DNA from 4 places in the Yersinia sp. SCPM-O-B-9106 (C-191) genome. Region 2 is predicted to be linked to each of the others. Evidence: predicted binding sites of a transcription regulator. Region 2 holds the regulator's gene; each other region holds the start of a gene.

Region 1 (4,408 bases), 1.2 Mb from region 2:
GCCAAGCCCAGCCATTGCCAAACCAAAAACCCACGGCGAAAGCCAATGTCAGAAGCGCCAGAATGCGGATTGCAGTCACCAGATGGGATGGGTCTTTAACACTGGGGGCAATAATTAAACTGCCGAGAAAACGGGAAATTAATCCAGCGCCCAGCAAAATACCAATGGTTTCAGGCGGGATCCCTTCCCCTTGTAACCAAATGCCCCAGAAAGGCAGGAAAATCCCATAAGAAAAGAAATAAGTGAAATAGCTGAGCGACAGCCAACGTGTTGATTGCAATACCATGAATCCCTCCGAGGTCAGCCGGTCACTGTGACAGAGGCCCCGCCTGCTAGCAAATTTGTCATTAGGTAAACATGTAATTTGAGATTAGCTTCACATTTACTTAACGCTAATCACAAAAAAACCCGCATTGTGCGGGTTTTTATTAGAAAAATTCAATCGGCCGAAATTATGCGTAAACCGGGAACCGGGCGCAGATAGCCAAAACTTTCTGTTTGATACGTTCGATAGTGGCTTCATCAGTGATGTTATCTAACACATCACACATCCAGCCAGCCAGCTCGCGAGATTCTTCTTCTTTAAAACCACGGCGAGTAATAGCTGGGCTGCCGATACGCACACCTGAAGTCACAAACGGGCTTTTCGGATCGTTTGGCACGCTGTTTTTGTTCACGGTGATATTGGCACGACCCAAAGCAGCATCGGCATCTTTACCGGTGATGTCTTTATCTACCAAATCAAGCAAGAACAGGTGGTTATCTGTACCGCCAGAAACCACTTTGTAGCCGCGTTCCAGGAAGACCGCCACCATGGCTTTCGCGTTCTTAGCCACTTGTTGCTGGTAAACCTTGAACTCAGGTTCCATAGCTTCTTTCAGCGCAACCGCTTTGCCCGCAATAACGTGCATCAATGGGCCGCCCTGGTTCGCTGGGAACACAGACGAGTTCAGTTTTTTGTACAAATCTTCATCGCCGCCTTTCGCCAAAATCAAACCGCCGCGTGGGCCAGCCAGTGTTTTGTGCGTGGTAGTGGTCACGACGTGTGCATGTGGGACGGGGTTAGGATAAACGCCCGCAGCCACCAAACCGGCGACGTGCGCCATATCGACAAAGAACCATGCGCCGATGCTGTCGGCGATTTCGCGCATTTTTGCCCAATCAACAATACCGGAATAGGCAGAGAAGCCGCCGATGATCATTTTTGGTTTATGAATTTCGGCCTGACGCGCCATATCTTCATAATCAATTTTGCCAGATTCATCGATACCGTAAGGAACGATATTGTACAGTTTACCGGAGAAGTTAACCGGTGAACCGTGGGTCAAATGGCCGCCGTGTGCCAGATTCATCCCCAGAACAGTGTCGCCGGGTTTCAGCAATGCTGAGTAAACCGCCACGTTCGCCTGAGAACCAGAATGCGGCTGAACGTTGGCGTAATCCGCGCCAAACAACTCTTTTGCACGATCAATCGCCAGTTGCTCAACAATATCGACATACTCACAGCCACCGTAGTAACGCTTGCCCGGATAGCCTTCAGCATATTTATTCGTCAACTGAGAACCTTGTGCTTGCATAACACGCGGGCTGGTGTAGTTCTCAGAGGCAATCAGCTCAATGTGCTCTTCCTGGCGCACCACTTCTTGCTCCATTGCACGCCATAGATCTGCATCATAATCGGCAATGTTCATTTCACGCTTTAACATCCGGCTCTCCTGACTTAGCTAACAAAATAGATCTGGTGGACTGCCCTTCTGGGCTTTAAGACACAGTGTAAACTGTTTCCCCCTCGTTAAGATAGGTCTTGACAGAGGTTTTTACGCAAACGATTGGCTCCAGACTGCGTAAGGCTTTGACCTGTTCAGACTTCATTCAATGCAACGGAATTATCCTCATATTCATTATGTGCTTTTTTCACATTCTGTGAACTGACACGGCGGAGTCATCTCAGGTAAGGGCAATGTGCATTTACAAATTACAGGGCATTCTATAAGATGCATTTAAAATACATGTATTGATTTGCACATTAATAACACCCAAGTCATTGGCATTGCAGTCAGGACGCAGGGGATAAATCTTTAAGGAGCATCACATGCTGGATAGCCAAACCATCGCCACTGTTAAATCCACTATTCCGTTATTGGCCGCCACCGGCACCAAACTAACGGCACATTTCTATGACCGTATGTTCGCGCACAATCCTGAACTCAAGCACATTTTCAATATGAGTAATCAGTTTAATGGTGACCAACGCGAAGCCCTGTTCAACGCCATTTGCGCTTATGCGGCAAATCTTGAAAATCTGGCCGTTTTATTGCCCGCAGTTGAACGTATTGCCCAGAAACACACCAGCCTAAACATTCAGCCCGAGCATTATTCGATAGTCGGTCATCATCTGATAAACACACTGGATGAGCTGCTCTCACCGGGCCAGGAAGTGTTAGATGCCTGGGGTAAAGCTTATGGGGTGCTGGCTGATGTGTTTATTACGCGGGAAAGTCAGATTTATCAACAAGGTGAGTCTGCAACTGGTGGCTGGCGAACCTTGCGCCGTTTCCGCATCATTAAAAAAGAGATGCAGAGCGAAGTGATTTGCAGCTTTTTATTAGCACCAGAAGACGGTGGTCGAGTGCTGGATTTCAAGCCAGGCCAATATTTGGGCATCTATATCGAAGATGAGCGGCTTGAATATCAAGAAATCCGCCAATATTCCCTGACCGCTGCCCCTAACGGAAAAACCTACCGCATTGCGGTGAAACGCGAAGAACAAGGAACGGTTTCAAACTATTTGCACCGTGAATTGAACGAAGGGGACAGTGTTCGCATCGCCCCTCCTCGTGGCGATTTCTTCCTGGATATTACGCCGGAGACACCTGTGGCGCTGATTTCTGCTGGTGTGGGCCAAACCCCAATGTTAAGTATGCTTAATACCCTGCATAAACAGCAACATTCCGCGCCGATTCATTGGTTACATGCGGCTGAAAATGGACAAGTTCATGCTTTTGCCGAGGAAGTCGCCGCGATAGCAGAAAATATGCCCAATATCAGCCGCCATGTTTGGTATCGCGAACCAACGGAGCAGGATAAGCGCGGGGAGAATTATCACAGCGAAGGATTAATGGATCTCAGTTCACATCAGTGGCTCGCAGCCGATCCCAACCGACATTATTACTTCTGTGGCCCACTCGCTTTTATGCAATTCGCCGGCCGCCAATTATTGGCGCAAGGGGTAGCATCCGAGCGAATTCATTATGAATGTTTTGGCCCACATAAAGTCATTTAACCATTGAATTTTATTTAACTTCACAGGGGATGCTCTCAGTGCTCCCCTGCATATCTGTTATAAAAAAACCTTCTACTTATTGCTTTTAAATGTGGTAGAACGTGATTTAGATCTCATATATCCTAATTTAATATTGCCACGATGAGGCATTCGGATGAATGTCTAAATATTCATACAACTGAAAATTAATAGTGTGGCTAACTTTGTCCCTCACTATTCATTGCCCTGTCATTCGGGGTGAATTAAGGCTGAATTGATCTACCATGAGCAAGAAATTCATAAAAAAAGAAGGATTGGCATTGGTATCCATGGCGCGCTATCTAATTGGTGAGTGCCCTGGCAATCGGCTTAAAACTATTGATGAGTTATCCGATAATTTCGGTATCTCCGTCGGAGTAGTACAGCATGCTTTAAAAGTGCTGGAAGCGGATGGCGCTATTATTGTTGAACGCCGTGGCCGTAATGGAACCTTACTGGTTGATCTGAATATGCCGCTGTTGCTGCAACAAGCGGATCTGGGCAATATGGTGTGCGCCATGCCACTGCCTTACACCAAGCTTTATGAAGGTTTGGCCAGTGGTTTAAGAGAGCAATTTACCTTACTTCCCCTTTATTTTGCCCATATGCGTGGGGCAGAAGTGCGGATTGAATGTCTGATAGACGGCATTTATGACATGGCGGTGGTTTCGCATCTGGCAGCTAAAAGTTATCTCGACCAAGGAAAAGTCGCATTGGCGTTGAATTTGGGCAATGGCTCTTACGTGGATGGTCATCAACTTATTTGCCGCCGTGGCGAACAGCATAAAATTCGTAGAGTCGGGTTAGATCCGCGCTCACCCGACCAATGTCTGCTGACTGAAATTAAATTTGCCGGGCAACCTATAGAATTAGTCGAATTACCTTATAGCGACTGTATCGCACATATAAACCGTGGTGATATTGATGCCGCCATTTGGAATCTGGCAGATAATATTTCCCATGAAGGTTTACAGGCAATAAAGCTGCAAGGCGATGAGCGTTATATTCAAGCCTCGCAAGCCGTTATTCTTATCCGGCCCGATAATCACCCCATCAAATTACTGCTGGAAAAAGGGATTAATGAAACATTGCTGCTTAACCACCAGA
Region 2 (4,408 bases):
TTAAGAAGAAAACACCGGAAGTCACTAAAACTACAGGAAAAAAATCAAGCAGCAGTAAAACAATTCCGAGTAAAACAATCGCAACTAAAAAACCACAGATTAAAACCGCAGCCAATAAAAAAGCGGCGGTGAGTAAAACAGAGAAAGTCGCTTATGGCCGCCACCGAAATAAAGCCCAAGGTAAAGCGGATGCCGAATTAGCGGCAAATAATAAGATAAAGCTCAGCCCTGCACATAAAAAACGCTACCAGCACGCCAAACAGACTGCGATGAGTAAACTGATGAAGCAAGTCGGTAAACCTTATCGCTGGGGCGGTACCTCCCCTAATACAGGTTTTGATTGCAGCGGGCTTATTTATTACGCCTATAAAGATGTCATCAGAATAAAAATGCCGCGTACAGCGAATGAAATGTATCATTTACGCGATGCTGCGCCGGTTAAGCGCGCTGAATTAGAAAGTGGGGATTTAGTCTTCTTTAATATAGCTAATCGTGGTGTTGCTGATCATGTCGGTGTTTATTTAGGCAACGGCAAATTTATTCAGTCGCCGCGTACGGGTGAAGACATTCGTATTAGCATGCTAGATAATGACTACTGGCAAGATCATTATGTTGGCGCTCGCCGCGTCGTAACACCCAAAACTATTCGCTAATCAGAATCTATTCGCTAATAAAAACCATTCACTAATATCGAACCCGGTAACGCTATCGGGTGCCAATAACCCAATCATCACTCCCCTTAATCGAATAACATCAGTGCATGGTTTTTACGCAATACCCCATCAAACGATATGGTTATCTCTGTCATTTCTGTTGAAAGTTGTTAAGATTAATACCCACAACAAAAATACAACAATTACGATTTTAACCGCCCCTCACCCTATCTTAGCGACTGCGAAAGATCGGATTTGAGGAGCAAACACCCTGAGCAACCCCGAAAGGAGAGAGCGATGTCTTTTGAATTACCGGCATTACCTTATGCACAAAATGCACTGGAACCGCACATTTCTGCAGAAACGCTGGAGTACCATTACGGCAAGCACCACAACACTTATGTGGTCAACCTCAATAATCTGATTAAGGATACTGAGTTTGCGGGTAAATCCTTGGAAGAGATTATTAAAACCTCCAGTGGCGGTGTCTTTAATAATGCAGCCCAAGTCTGGAACCACACCTTTTACTGGCACTGTTTATCACCAAATGGTGGCGGCGAACCTACTGGCAAAGTTGCCGATGCCATTAATCAATCCTTTGGTTCTTTCGCTGAATTTAAAGCACAATTTACTGATGCGGCAGTGAAAAACTTTGGCGCAGGCTGGACGTGGCTGGTCAAAAAAGCGGATGGCACACTGGCGATTGTCAGTACCTCAAATGCGGCAACACCGCTGACGACTGCGGATAAACCACTGCTGACGGTGGATGTATGGGAGCACGCTTACTATATTGATTATCGTAATGCGCGACCAAAATATCTGGAGAACTTCTGGGCTTTAGTGAATTGGTCTTTCGTTGAGAAAAATTTAGCCTGATACCGCGCAAACAGAAAGATACACACGTGGTTATTATCAGTAGAAATAATTAAGGGCGGGTTAACCGCCCTACTAATGGCTTCATACCGGCAAGCGGTTTAATTAATTCATTACCGCCACGAAGCTAAAAACAATAATCATTGCCAGCGCACCAACAGTCGTAATCAGCGACATTTTCAGATTGGTATCCATAAAAACTCCTCAGCCGGTTAATCTTTATACTCGTCATACTTCAAGTATAGTAAGGTAAAGGCACACAATTAGTGCGTTAAATCATTTTCCCACAGTTAAGAAAAAAAATCTTGTGCTCATTACGCACTTTATAACATTGATTAACGCTTTCACTTTTCCTCCAGATCAGCCAAAATTCGCAGTTCATAACTGTATGCCGACTCATAACGTCCAATAAAACCTCTCAGACAGCCTGCTGATTCAACTTACCAGCCTACTATCGTGTTTCTGTCTGAGCGGTGTTCGAGTCATACGGGCAAACGATTAACATAATACTTACCTGCTGTAACAGGTGAGCTTAGGAGTCATTCTTTTTATGGCAACGATTAAAGATGTGGCCAAACACGCGGGTGTGTCCACCACCACCGTTTCGCACGTTATCAATAAAACTCGTTTCGTCGCCGAAAATACCAAAGCCGCTGTGTGGGCGGCCATTAAAGAGCTGCATTATTCGCCCAGTGCTGTGGCCCGCAGCTTGAAAGTTAATCACACTAAATCAATTGGTTTGTTGGCAACATCCAGTGAAGCACCCTATTTTGCTGAGGTGATCGAAGCGGTTGAAAATAGTTGTTATAGCAAAGGTTACACCCTGATTTTATGTAACTCTCATAATAATCTTGATAAACAAAAAGCCTATCTATCCATGCTGGCGCAAAAGCGTGTCGATGGATTATTGGTGATGTGTTCTGAATACCCTGAACAATTGCTGGGGATGTTAGAAGATTATCGCAATATTCCAATGGTGGTGATGGACTGGGGTACCGCCCGTGGCGATTTTACTGACTCGATTATTGATAATGCATTCGAAGGTGGCTATTTAGCTGGCCGTTATCTTATTGAGCGCGGTCATCGTGATATCGGTGCTATTCCCGGTCAGTTATCACGGAATACCGGTGGTGGTCGCCATCAGGGCTTCCTGAAAGCACTGGAAGAGGCCAATATCCCGCTACGTGACGAATGGGTGGTTCAGGGGGATTTTGAGCCAGAATCCGGTTATAAAGCTATGCACCAAATTCTGACGCAAAAACACCGCCCGACCGCCGTATTCTGTGGCGGCGATATTATGGCGATGGGGGCAATATGCGCGGCGGATGAATTGGGCCTGCGGGTGCCACAAGATATTTCGGTGATCGGCTATGATAATGTGCGCAATGCGCGGTATTTCTCACCGGCGCTAACCACTATTCATCAGCCAAAAGAGAGATTAGGTGAAACCGCTTTTGCCATGTTGCTCGACAGAATTGTCAGTAAACGCGAAGACCCACAAACGATTGAAGTACACCCTAAGCTGGTCGAGCGCCGCTCTGTTGCTGATGGCCCCTACCGCGATTACCGCCGTTAATCTTCACCTGCCGGTAGCCCTCATGTTACCGGCAGCTAACGCTGTGCGTTCAGTCCTCAATCACGGCATTATCATCTTTTAGCCATTCATTATTAAGTGTGACACTGTCACCTAAATACGCCAGCATCCATGCTAAAGCTGGCGAATGATTATTCTGCTCCCACGTCAAACAACACGGGCTATCAGGAAGTGGCTCGGCCAAGGTTAATACCACCAGTTTCCCTTGTTCAATCAAGGGCGACACCATATGCGCGGGCACCATTCCGACACATAATCCTGCACACAGGCAATCTATTCCCGTCGCCCAATCGGGTGCCACTAAACGCTGTTGGTTATCCAAGGTCCAGGTGTCTCGTTTCGGCAGATTTCGCGCGGTATCCTCCAAACAGAGTGAGGGATAAGGCCGCAATTGGTCATCAATAAGGGAACCGGTTAAGTGGGCTAAGGGGTGATTGACGCTCACCACACAATGCCAAGTCAAAAAGCCCATGTCGCGGAAGATAAACCGCCCGCCAACCGGAATGGCGCGAGTCGCCCCAATGGCCATTTCAGCTTGGCCATCCGCCAGTGCATCCCAGACACCATTAAATACCTCATAGCGTACCCGCAGTTCGATATCAGGAAAATGGCGATAAAAATCCAATACTAAGCGGCGACTCCGCTGAGGTTTGACGATTTTATCGATCACGATATTGAGTTGCCCACGCCACCCATTCGCCACTTGCTGGCACTGTCGCCGCGTGCCATTCATTTTTTTGATAACATCTCGGGCTTCTTTGATAAAAACCCTGCCCGCTTCCGTCAATTCTACATCCCGGTGACGCCGTACAAATAACGGCACGGCCAGCCATTCCTCCAACTGGCGCACGGTATAACTTACCGCTGACGGGACGCGGTGCAATTCTTGAGCAGCAGCGCTGAAACTCCCGGTGCGGGCAACTGCATCGACCACATCCAATGAATATTCTGACCACATGATTCTGCACTTCCCTTAGACTGAATATTTACTATCAATTTTTTTGATAGCATGGCGCAAATATTACCGTTTCACAACAGAATAGCTCGCCGCTAGAATGCCCCCCGCAATGGAATTTCCATGATAAGAGTTTTGCCTGCAAAATTATAATGAGACACAAAAAATGAAAACGACTTCTAGTTTCATGTTCTACCTGGCCGGTTTGAGCATGTTGGGGTACCTGGCCACCGACATGTATTTGCCTGCCTTTGGCGCTATGCAACAAGAGCTGCGCACCTCTGCCGGCTCCATCAGTGCCAGCCTCAGTATCTTTCTCGCTGGTTTCGCTAT
Region 3 (4,408 bases), 1.2 Mb from region 2:
GGCAAAATCCAGTAAAGCCACTGGCGCACGTTCGCCCAGTGACATCGCCTCGCCATAGTAACTGTCCAGGCTGGCGCTGGTTACTGCACAATCTGCCACCGGAATCTGCCACGGGCCGACCATCTGATCACGGGTGACCATGCCGGTCACAGTGCGGTCGCCAATGGTGATCAGGAAGGTTTTCTCTGCTACCGCCGGTAAGTGCATCACACGTTTTACCGCATCAGCAATGCTGATTTCAGCCCGTTGCAGAGCCTCACCCTGAGCCTGTAGGCGGGTGACATCGCGCAGCATTTTCGGCGTGTTACCTAGCAGCACATCCAACGGCATATCAATAGGTTGATTATCGAAATGGCGATCATTCAAAGTCAGATGTTTTTCTTCAGTCGCTTCGCCGATGACGGCATATGGCGCACGTTCACGGCGGCAAATTTCATCAAACTGTGCCATCTGCGCAGGAGCAATGGCCATGACATAGCGCTCCTGAGATTCATTACACCACACTTCCAACGGGCTCATGCCCGGTTCGTCGTTAAGAATATCACGCAGTTCAAAACGGCCGCCACGACCACCATCACTCACCAGTTCTGGCATCGCGTTGGACAAACCACCGGCACCGACGTCATGAATAAACAGGATGGGGTTGTGGTCGCCCAACTGCCAGCAGCGGTCGATCACTTCCTGACAGCGGCGTTCCATTTCTGGGTTATCGCGCTGTACCGAAGCAAAATCCAGATCCGCATCAGATTGGCCGGAGGCCATGGAAGAAGCCGCACCGCCCCCCAAACCAATGTTCATTGCGGGGCCACCCAGCACCACCAGCTTGGCGCCCACGGTGATTTCCGCTTTCTGCACATGATTAGCACGAATATTGCCAATCCCGCCCGCCAGCATGATCGGCTTATGATAGCCACGTAGTTCCGTGCCGTTATGGCTATTGACGCGCTCTTCATAGGTACGGAAGTAACCCAGCAGCGCCGGGCGACCAAATTCATTGTTAAACGCCGCGCCGCCCAATGGGCCTTCGGTCATGATATCCAGCGCGGTCACAATGCGATCGGGTTTACCGAAATTCTCTTCCCATGGCTGTTCAAAACCGGGGATACGCAAGTTAGACACCGAGAAGCCCACCAAACCGGCTTTCGGTTTAGCACCGCGCCCGGTGGCCCCCTCATCACGGATTTCCCCGCCCGAGCCGGTAGCGGCACCCGGCCACGGTGAAATCGCCGTCGGGTGGTTGTGAGTTTCAACTTTCATCAGGATATGCGCCTCTTCCTGATGGTAGCCATAAACGCCATTTTCTGGCGCAGCAAAGAAGCGCCCGACTTGAGAACCTTCCATTACCGCCGCATTGTCTTTATAGGCCGACAGCACGTAATCCGGGGTGTGTTCAAAGGTGTTTTTGATCATCTTAAACAGCGATTTAGGCTGTTCAACACCATCAATTTTCCAGTCCGCATTAAAAATCTTATGGCGGCAATGCTCAGAGTTTGCCTGAGCAAACATATACAGCTCGATATCTGTCGGGTTGCGCCCAAGGCCAGTAAACGCGGCCAACAGATAATCAATTTCATCCGGAGCCAGTGCCAGGCCCAATTTAATATTGGCCTGATCCAGTGCACTACGGCCCTGCGTCAAGATATCCACCCGTTGTACCGGGGCGGGCTGATGGTGAGAGAACAGTTGCTCGGCTTGCTGTAAATCAGTGAAGACCGTTTCCATCATGCGGTCATGCAGCAATGCTGACAATTGCTGCCATTGGTTTTCACTCAGATTCGAGCCTTGTATATAGAAGGCCAGACCGCGCTCCAGGCGCAAAACCTGTGGCAGTGCACAATTATGTGCAATATCAGTCGCTTTGGAAGACCACGGAGAAATCGTCCCCGGTCTTGGCGTCACCAATAATAAACGCCCTTCTGGCGCATGTTCTGGGAGAGATGGCCCATACTTAAGCAGCCGCTGGAGTCTGGCGTGTTCGTCAGCACTCAAGGGGGCGCTAACATCGGCAAAGTGAACATATTCGGCGTAGACATCATCTACCGGCAGATGAGCATCCTGGCAGCGGGACAGCAGTTTGGTAATTCGAAAAGCCGACAAAGCGGGCGAACCACGCAGTATTTCCATAATCAAAGTTTCTCTCTCTTCGAAGCGACTGGGACAGCACTTCATTGGGCGCAGCATGCATTGACGCAAAACAGGGGAAAACGCGCGCTATTATAGTGAATCTGAGCCGCCGACGAAACCGTTTGCGTAGCTATTATTCATAATTGCGTCAGAAAGTTTTGTTAGAGATATACATCGAATACCTGATCAATAAGCTCGCAATAAAGTTGCACACTGACGAATTATTACGCAAAATGCCGCTCCACTGGGGATTTAACCATGTCGAATTATGCTTCAAAATACACATATAAAGAGCGCTGCCGAGAGATAACTATTTGACGCGCATAAAATTAAATTACTTTGTCATCGGGCTAGTTGCCTTACTTCTGGCTCTCGCGTTGTGGCCCAATATTCCTTGGCGCAATGGGCAAGAAGGGCAACTGGACCGTATAAAAGCCCGTGGTGAACTGCGAGTTAGCACAATAAGTTCACCACTGATCTACTCTACCGGAAAGGACGGATCTTCCGGCCTCGACTATGAGCTGGCACAACGGTTTGCTGATTATCTGGGGGTTAAGCTGGTGATGACCCCCCATCATAATATCAACGACTTATTTGATGCTTTAGATAGTGACGATGCCGACCTCATTGCTGCTGGGCTGATTTATAACCGCGAACGCCTTAATCGGGCGCGTACTGGCCCTGCCTACTATTCCGTGTCGCAACAATTAGTCTACCGTTTGGGTTCACCGCGGCCTAAATCATTTAGTGACCTGAAAGGCCAGCTGATTATTGCCTCCGGCTCGGCCCATATGACCACCTTGAAACAGCTTAAAAAGACCAAATATCCAGATCTGAACTGGGGGTCATCGGTTGATCGCTCCGGTAAAGAATTACTGGAGCAAGTCGCTGACGGTAAGCTCGACTATACCCTTGGGGATTCTGTCACTATTGCTCTGCTGCAACGTATTCACCCACAATTAGCAGTGGCTTTTGACGTCACGGATGAAGAACCGGTGACTTGGTATTTCCAGCAAAGTAATGATGACAGCCTGTATGCGGCGATGCTTGATTTCTACAGTGAGATGGTAGAAGACGGCAGTTTGGCGCGTCTGGAGGAAAAATATCTCGGCCATGTCGGCAGTTTTGATTATGTCGACACCAAAACATTCCTCTCCGCCATTGATAATGTACTGCCCTCTTTCCAGCCCTTATTTGAAAAGCATGCCGGTGAAATTGACTGGAAATTACTGGCCGCGATCGCCTATCAAGAATCCCATTGGAATCCGCAAGCAACCTCACCCACAGGGGTGCGCGGCCTGATGATGCTCACACGGGCCACCGCCAGTGGCTTGGGCGTGAAAGACCGAGTTGATCCTGAAGAGAGTATCAAAGGCGGTTCGATTTACTTACAACGGCTGATGCGAAAAGTGCCGGAGACCATCCCAGAAGATGAGCGAATTTGGTTCGCACTGGCGTCATATAATATGGGTTATGGCCATATGCTTGATGCCCGCAAGCTGACCAAAAAACAAAATGGTAATCCAGACAGTTGGGTGGACGTAAAAATGCGCCTACCGATGTTGAGCCAGAAGAGCTACTACCCGAGCACCACCTATGGCTATGCCCGGGGTCACGAGGCCTATAACTACGTCGAAAACATCCGCCGCTATCAGGTGAGTTTGGTGGGTTATTTGCAGGAAAAAGAGAGAAAAGCCGCTCAACATGCCGCGATTGAAGCCGAACTGGGTAAAGCCTATCCGGTCGTCGGCCCCGGCTGGTCAATCAATAACTAATATACTATTCTTACTTGAGTAAGCTCATCGGTATTAATGAGCCTCATCCTTGAGGCTCACCCTGCGGGCTAGCATAAATGCTGTTCAAATCGGTTCCCGACCGATTTGTCTCTCAGTTGCTGCCTACCAGCAACCCCAATGACTTTGAGTATGGCTTATTTATCAGTTGCGGCGCGTTTCAAGGCTTTTTGTTGTTCGCGCCGCAAGCGGAAAAAGGCGCTCAATTGGTGGGAACAAGCATCGGCCAACACTCCTGCCGTTATCTCTATCTGATGGTTCATTCCAGGGTGGCGTAAAATATCCACCAATGATCCCGCCGCACCGGTTTTTAGATCATTAGCGCCATAGACCAGCCGGCGAATGCGGCTGTGTACCATAGCACCAGCGCACATCACACAGGGTTCCAGAGTGACATATAAAGTGGCATCTATCAGACGATAATTCTGCACTGCTTGCCCCCCCTGGCGTAGCGCCATGATTTCAGCATGCGCGGTGGGGTCATTATCACC
Region 4 (4,408 bases), 1.6 Mb from region 2:
TCGAGTCACCTGATGATGTTTGGAAACTGAACATTAAAGACGAGAATAACCTCTGCTTTATGACCCAGACCACTTTGTCAGTTGATGATACTTCCGCCGTGATTGATGCCTTGCGCCAGCGTTTCCCGAAGATTATCGGCCCGCGTAAAGATGATATCTGCTATGCCACAACCAACCGGCAAGAAGCGGTACGGAATTTGGCGAATGATGCCGATGTGGTTTTGGTGGTAGGGTCGAAAAACTCGTCCAACTCGAACCGCTTGGCTGAGCTTGCGCAGCGCATGGGGAAAGCGGCATATCTGATTGATTCTGCAGCTGATATCCAAGAGTCCTGGTTACAGGATGCGGCATGTATTGGTGTGACGGCTGGCGCTTCGGCACCGGATATTCTGGTACAGCAAGTCATTGCTCGCTTGAAAGATCTCGGTGCGGATGCGTCTGTTGAACTGCGTGGCCGTGAAGAAAATATCATTTTTGAAGTGCCAAAAGAATTGCGTGTTGAGGTTAAGCAGATCGATTGATCTCAGATATGCATTCATAACTCATATCAAGCAGCCCTAGTGGCTGCTTTTTTATGGATGCATTTCGGCATAACTGCATGAATATGCGAAATAACTGCACTATGCAAAGTGAAGTGTTACCAAGCATTTTACCCTAAATAATTCGAGTTGCAGGAAGGCGGCAAGGGAGATAATCCCGATAAGCTTACTGTAGTAAGTGATTCGGGTTATTGAACGCAGCCAACGCACATGCAGCTTGAAGTATGACGGGTATGTAAGGAATTAAGTGGTTTCACTGATAAAAGCGGCCGTATATCATTTTTTTCTAATACAGATTAAATAGGCTGGCAGAGTGCATGGCGGGCGGCTAATCTGAAACCTTGTCAGGGTAGATGACACAATATTGGGAGAACTCATGACTGATTCAACAATTCGTATCGCCGTCGTTGGCGCGGGTGGCCGTATGGGCCGGCAGCTTATCCAGGCCATTACACAGACTAAAGGTGTTGTATTGGGGGCTGCTGTAGAGCGCACGGGGTCCACCTTGGTGGGAAGTGATGCGGGTGAACTGGCCGGAGTAGGATTGCTAGATATCACAGTAAGTGATGATTTATCTAAAGTAATCGATCATTTTGATGTTTTGATCGACTTTACGCGGCCAGAGGGCACTCTGGAACATTTAGCGATTTGTCATACACATAGCAAGGCCATGGTGATTGGAACAACCGGTTTTGATGATGCCGGCAAAGCCGCCATCAGTGCCGCGGCATCTGATATTGGCATTGTGTTCGCCGCTAACTTCAGTGTTGGGGTCAATGTGGTGCTTAAGCTGCTTGAAAAAGCGGCCAAAGTCATGGGCGATTACACTGATATCGAAATTATTGAAGCACATCATCGCCATAAAGTTGATGCGCCGTCAGGTACCGCGTTGGCCATGGGGGAGGCGATAGCTGAATCTTTAGGGCGCTCACTGAAAGATTGCGCGGTTTATACCCGTGAAGGCCACACTGGAGAGCGCAAACCCGGCACTATCGGCTTCGCCACCGTTCGCGCGGGTGACATTGTGGGCGAGCATACGGCGATGTTTGCTGATATCGGCGAGCGAGTAGAAATCACTCACAAAGCCACTAGCCGTATGACTTTTGCCAATGGAGCGGTTAAATCTGCCATTTGGGTCTCTGAGCGTGATAATGGTTTGTTTGATATGCGCGATGTGCTGAATTTGAACGAACTTTAAAGGTGTAAAGCACAACCCGTGATGTGGTTGTTTTTATCATAATCATATGATAACAGGGCAATATTTTATTGTCCTTTTTTATACTTGTTGTAAATAATGGCTTTGATTTCTTTTGTTATCATTATCCTGTTTTTTATTGTGTTTTCTCACTTTTTTTTATCTTTTCCTCTCTCTATTAAGTGATAATGTTTGATTTCATTACGCCAGAACGATTTTTTCCAGTCACTTACCCTCGCAACCGTTTACTATGTTAAGTTAGCATGTGTTTTTGCCACTACAATCCACTCATTTCAATGAAAACGGTAAAAAACAGAGAAAAAAAGGCACTTTGGCTAGACAAAAGCGTCACTCATCATTAAAATGCGCCCAATTTGCCAAAAATTGGCTCTGAGGGCGGTTTTTGCATTGATTTAGATCGCTAGATATGAATTAATATGCAAATAATGTGACTGTTTATTCCCTGGAGGATGTTTTGATTAAGTCAGCGCTATTGGTTCTCGAAGACGGAACCCAATTTCACGGTCGGGCCATCGGGGCAGAAGGTACGGCAGTGGGGGAAGTGGTCTTCAATACGTCGATGACCGGTTATCAAGAAATCCTTACTGATCCTTCCTACTCCCGCCAGATCGTCACTCTTACTTATCCTCATATCGGCAATGTCGGCACTAATGCCTCCGATGAAGAATCCTCCGCAGTACACGCCCAAGGTCTTGTTATTCGCGACCTGCCATTGATTGCCAGCAACTACCGTAATGAAGAAGGCTTAGCTGAGTATCTCAAGCGTCACAACATTGTTGCGATTGCAGATATCGATACGCGTAAGCTGACACGGTTGCTGCGCGAGAAGGGCGCTCAAAACGGCTGTATTATTGTGGGTGACTTATCTGATGCTGCGCTGGCGCTGGAAAAAGCCAAAGCATTCCCCGGTTTGAAAGGGATGGATCTGGCCAAGGAAGTTACCACTAAAGAAGCTTATCACTGGCTGCAAGGTAGCTGGACTCTGGAAGGTGACTTACCTGCGGCGAAGCCAGCGGAAGACCTGCCATTCCATGTTGTGGCTTATGACTACGGTGTAAAACGCAATATTCTGCGCATGTTGGTTGATCGCGGTTGCCGCCTGACGGTGGTTCCGGCCCAGACCCCGGCTGAAGAGGTTCTGAAGCTCAATCCAGATGGCATTTTCTTATCCAACGGCCCTGGTGACCCAGAGCCATGCGATTATGCCATCGCGGCGATTAAACGCTTCCTCGAAACCGATATTCCGGTGTTTGGCATCTGTTTAGGTCATCAACTGCTGGCATTGGCTAGCGGCGCAAAAACCATCAAAATGAAATTTGGTCATCATGGTGGCAACCATCCGGTGAAAGATTTGGGTGCTGATTGTGTGATGATCACCGCGCAGAACCACGGTTTTGCTGTCGATGAAAGCACATTGCCATCTAACTTGCGCACTACACACGTTTCTTTGTTCGATGGTTCCCTGCAAGGGATTCACCGCACTGATAAAGCAGCATTCAGTTTCCAAGGTCACCCGGAAGCCAGTCCTGGGCCGCACGATGCCGCCCCGCTGTTTGATCACTTTATTGAGCTGATTGAAGCTTACCGTGCGACGGCTGCTAGCCATACCCATAAATAATCAGGAGCGTCAAACCATGCCAAAACGTACAGATATAAAAAGCATCCTGATTTTGGGCGCTGGCCCCATTGTTATCGGTCAGGCCTGTGAATTTGACTATTCCGGTGCTCAGGCTTGTAAGGCACTGCGTGAAGAGGGTTACCGCGTTATTCTGGTGAACTCTAACCCCGCCACTATCATGACCGACCCAGAGATGGCCGATGCCACTTATATCGAGCCGATTCACTGGGAAGTAGTACGCAAAATCATTGAAAAAGAGCGCCCGGACGCAGTATTGCCGACCATGGGCGGCCAAACCGCACTGAATTGCGCATTAGAATTAGAACGCGAAGGTGTTCTGGCAGAATTTGGCGTCACCATGATTGGTGCTACCGCTGATGCTATCGATAAAGCGGAAGACCGCCGTCGCTTTGATATCGCGATGAAGAAAATTGGTCTGGATACCGCCCGTTCAGGTATCGCGCACAATATGGAAGAAGCATTGGCTGTTGCAGCTGACGTCGGCTTCCCTTGCATTATCCGCCCATCCTTTACCATGGGCGGCACCGGTGGTGGCATTGCGTATAACCGCGAAGAGTTTGAAGAAATTTGCGAGCGCGGTCTGGATTTATCGCCAACTAAAGAGTTGCTGATTGATGAGTCACTGATTGGTTGGAAAGAATATGAGATGGAAGTTGTCCGCGACAAAAATGACAACTGCATCATCGTTTGCTCCATCGAAAACTTCGATGCCATGGGCATTCATACCGGCGACTCCATCACTGTTGCACCGGCGCAGACCCTGACTGACAAAGAATATCAAATCATGCGTAACGCCTCGATGGCGGTATTGCGTGAAATTGGCGTAGAGACCGGCGGCTCTAATGTGCAATTCTCGGTGAACCCGAAGAATGGCCGTTTGATCGTGATCGAAATGAACCCGCGCGTGTCCCGCTCCTCCGCTCTGGCCTCTAAAGCCACTGGCTTCCCGATCGCCAAGATTGCCGCCAAACTGGCGGTGGGCTATACGCTGGATGAGTTGATGAATGACATCAC

What was found. The regulator PurR, encoded in region 2, represses purine synthesis genes. The targets are predictions, from matches to a motif close to CANGCAAACGTTTGCNTG.
Positions count from the first base shown of each region.
Region 1: the regulator PurR is predicted to act here: its motif matches at 1,819-1,836, upstream of glyA (serine hydroxymethyltransferase).
Region 3: the regulator PurR is predicted to act here: its motif matches at 2,236-2,253, upstream of purL (phosphoribosylformylglycinamidine synthase).
Region 4: the regulator PurR is predicted to act here: its motif matches at 1,969-1,986, upstream of carA (glutamine-hydrolyzing carbamoyl-phosphate synthase small subunit).

Region 1 covers NZ_CP110791.1:1,132,459-1,136,866, reverse strand. Annotated here, with positions in the region: gene OP863_RS05215 (3-phenylpropionate MFS transporter) at 1-286, opposite strand, end outside; gene glyA (serine hydroxymethyltransferase) at 453-1,706, opposite strand; gene hmpA (NO-inducible flavohemoprotein) at 2,093-3,283, shown strand; gene yhfZ (GntR family transcriptional regulator YhfZ) at 3,547-4,408, shown strand, end outside.
Region 2 covers NZ_CP110791.1:2,316,468-2,320,875, forward strand. Annotated here, with positions in the region: gene OP863_RS10630 (C40 family peptidase) at 1-653, shown strand, start outside; gene sodB (superoxide dismutase [Fe]) at 951-1,529, shown strand; gene OP863_RS10640 (YnhF family membrane protein) at 1,632-1,721, opposite strand; gene purR (HTH-type transcriptional repressor PurR) at 2,077-3,102, shown strand; gene punR (DNA-binding transcriptional activator PunR) at 3,152-4,078, opposite strand; gene punC (purine nucleoside transporter PunC) at 4,242-4,408, shown strand, end outside.
Region 3 covers NZ_CP110791.1:1,118,013-1,122,420, reverse strand. Annotated here, with positions in the region: gene purL (phosphoribosylformylglycinamidine synthase) at 1-2,124, opposite strand, end outside; gene mltF (membrane-bound lytic murein transglycosylase MltF) at 2,439-3,899, shown strand; gene tadA (tRNA adenosine(34) deaminase TadA) at 4,055-4,408, opposite strand, start outside.
Region 4 covers NZ_CP110791.1:731,821-736,228, forward strand. Annotated here, with positions in the region: gene ispH (4-hydroxy-3-methylbut-2-enyl diphosphate reductase) at 1-521, shown strand, start outside; gene dapB (4-hydroxy-tetrahydrodipicolinate reductase) at 916-1,737, shown strand; gene carA (glutamine-hydrolyzing carbamoyl-phosphate synthase small subunit) at 2,210-3,373, shown strand; gene carB (carbamoyl-phosphate synthase large subunit) at 3,390-4,408, shown strand, end outside.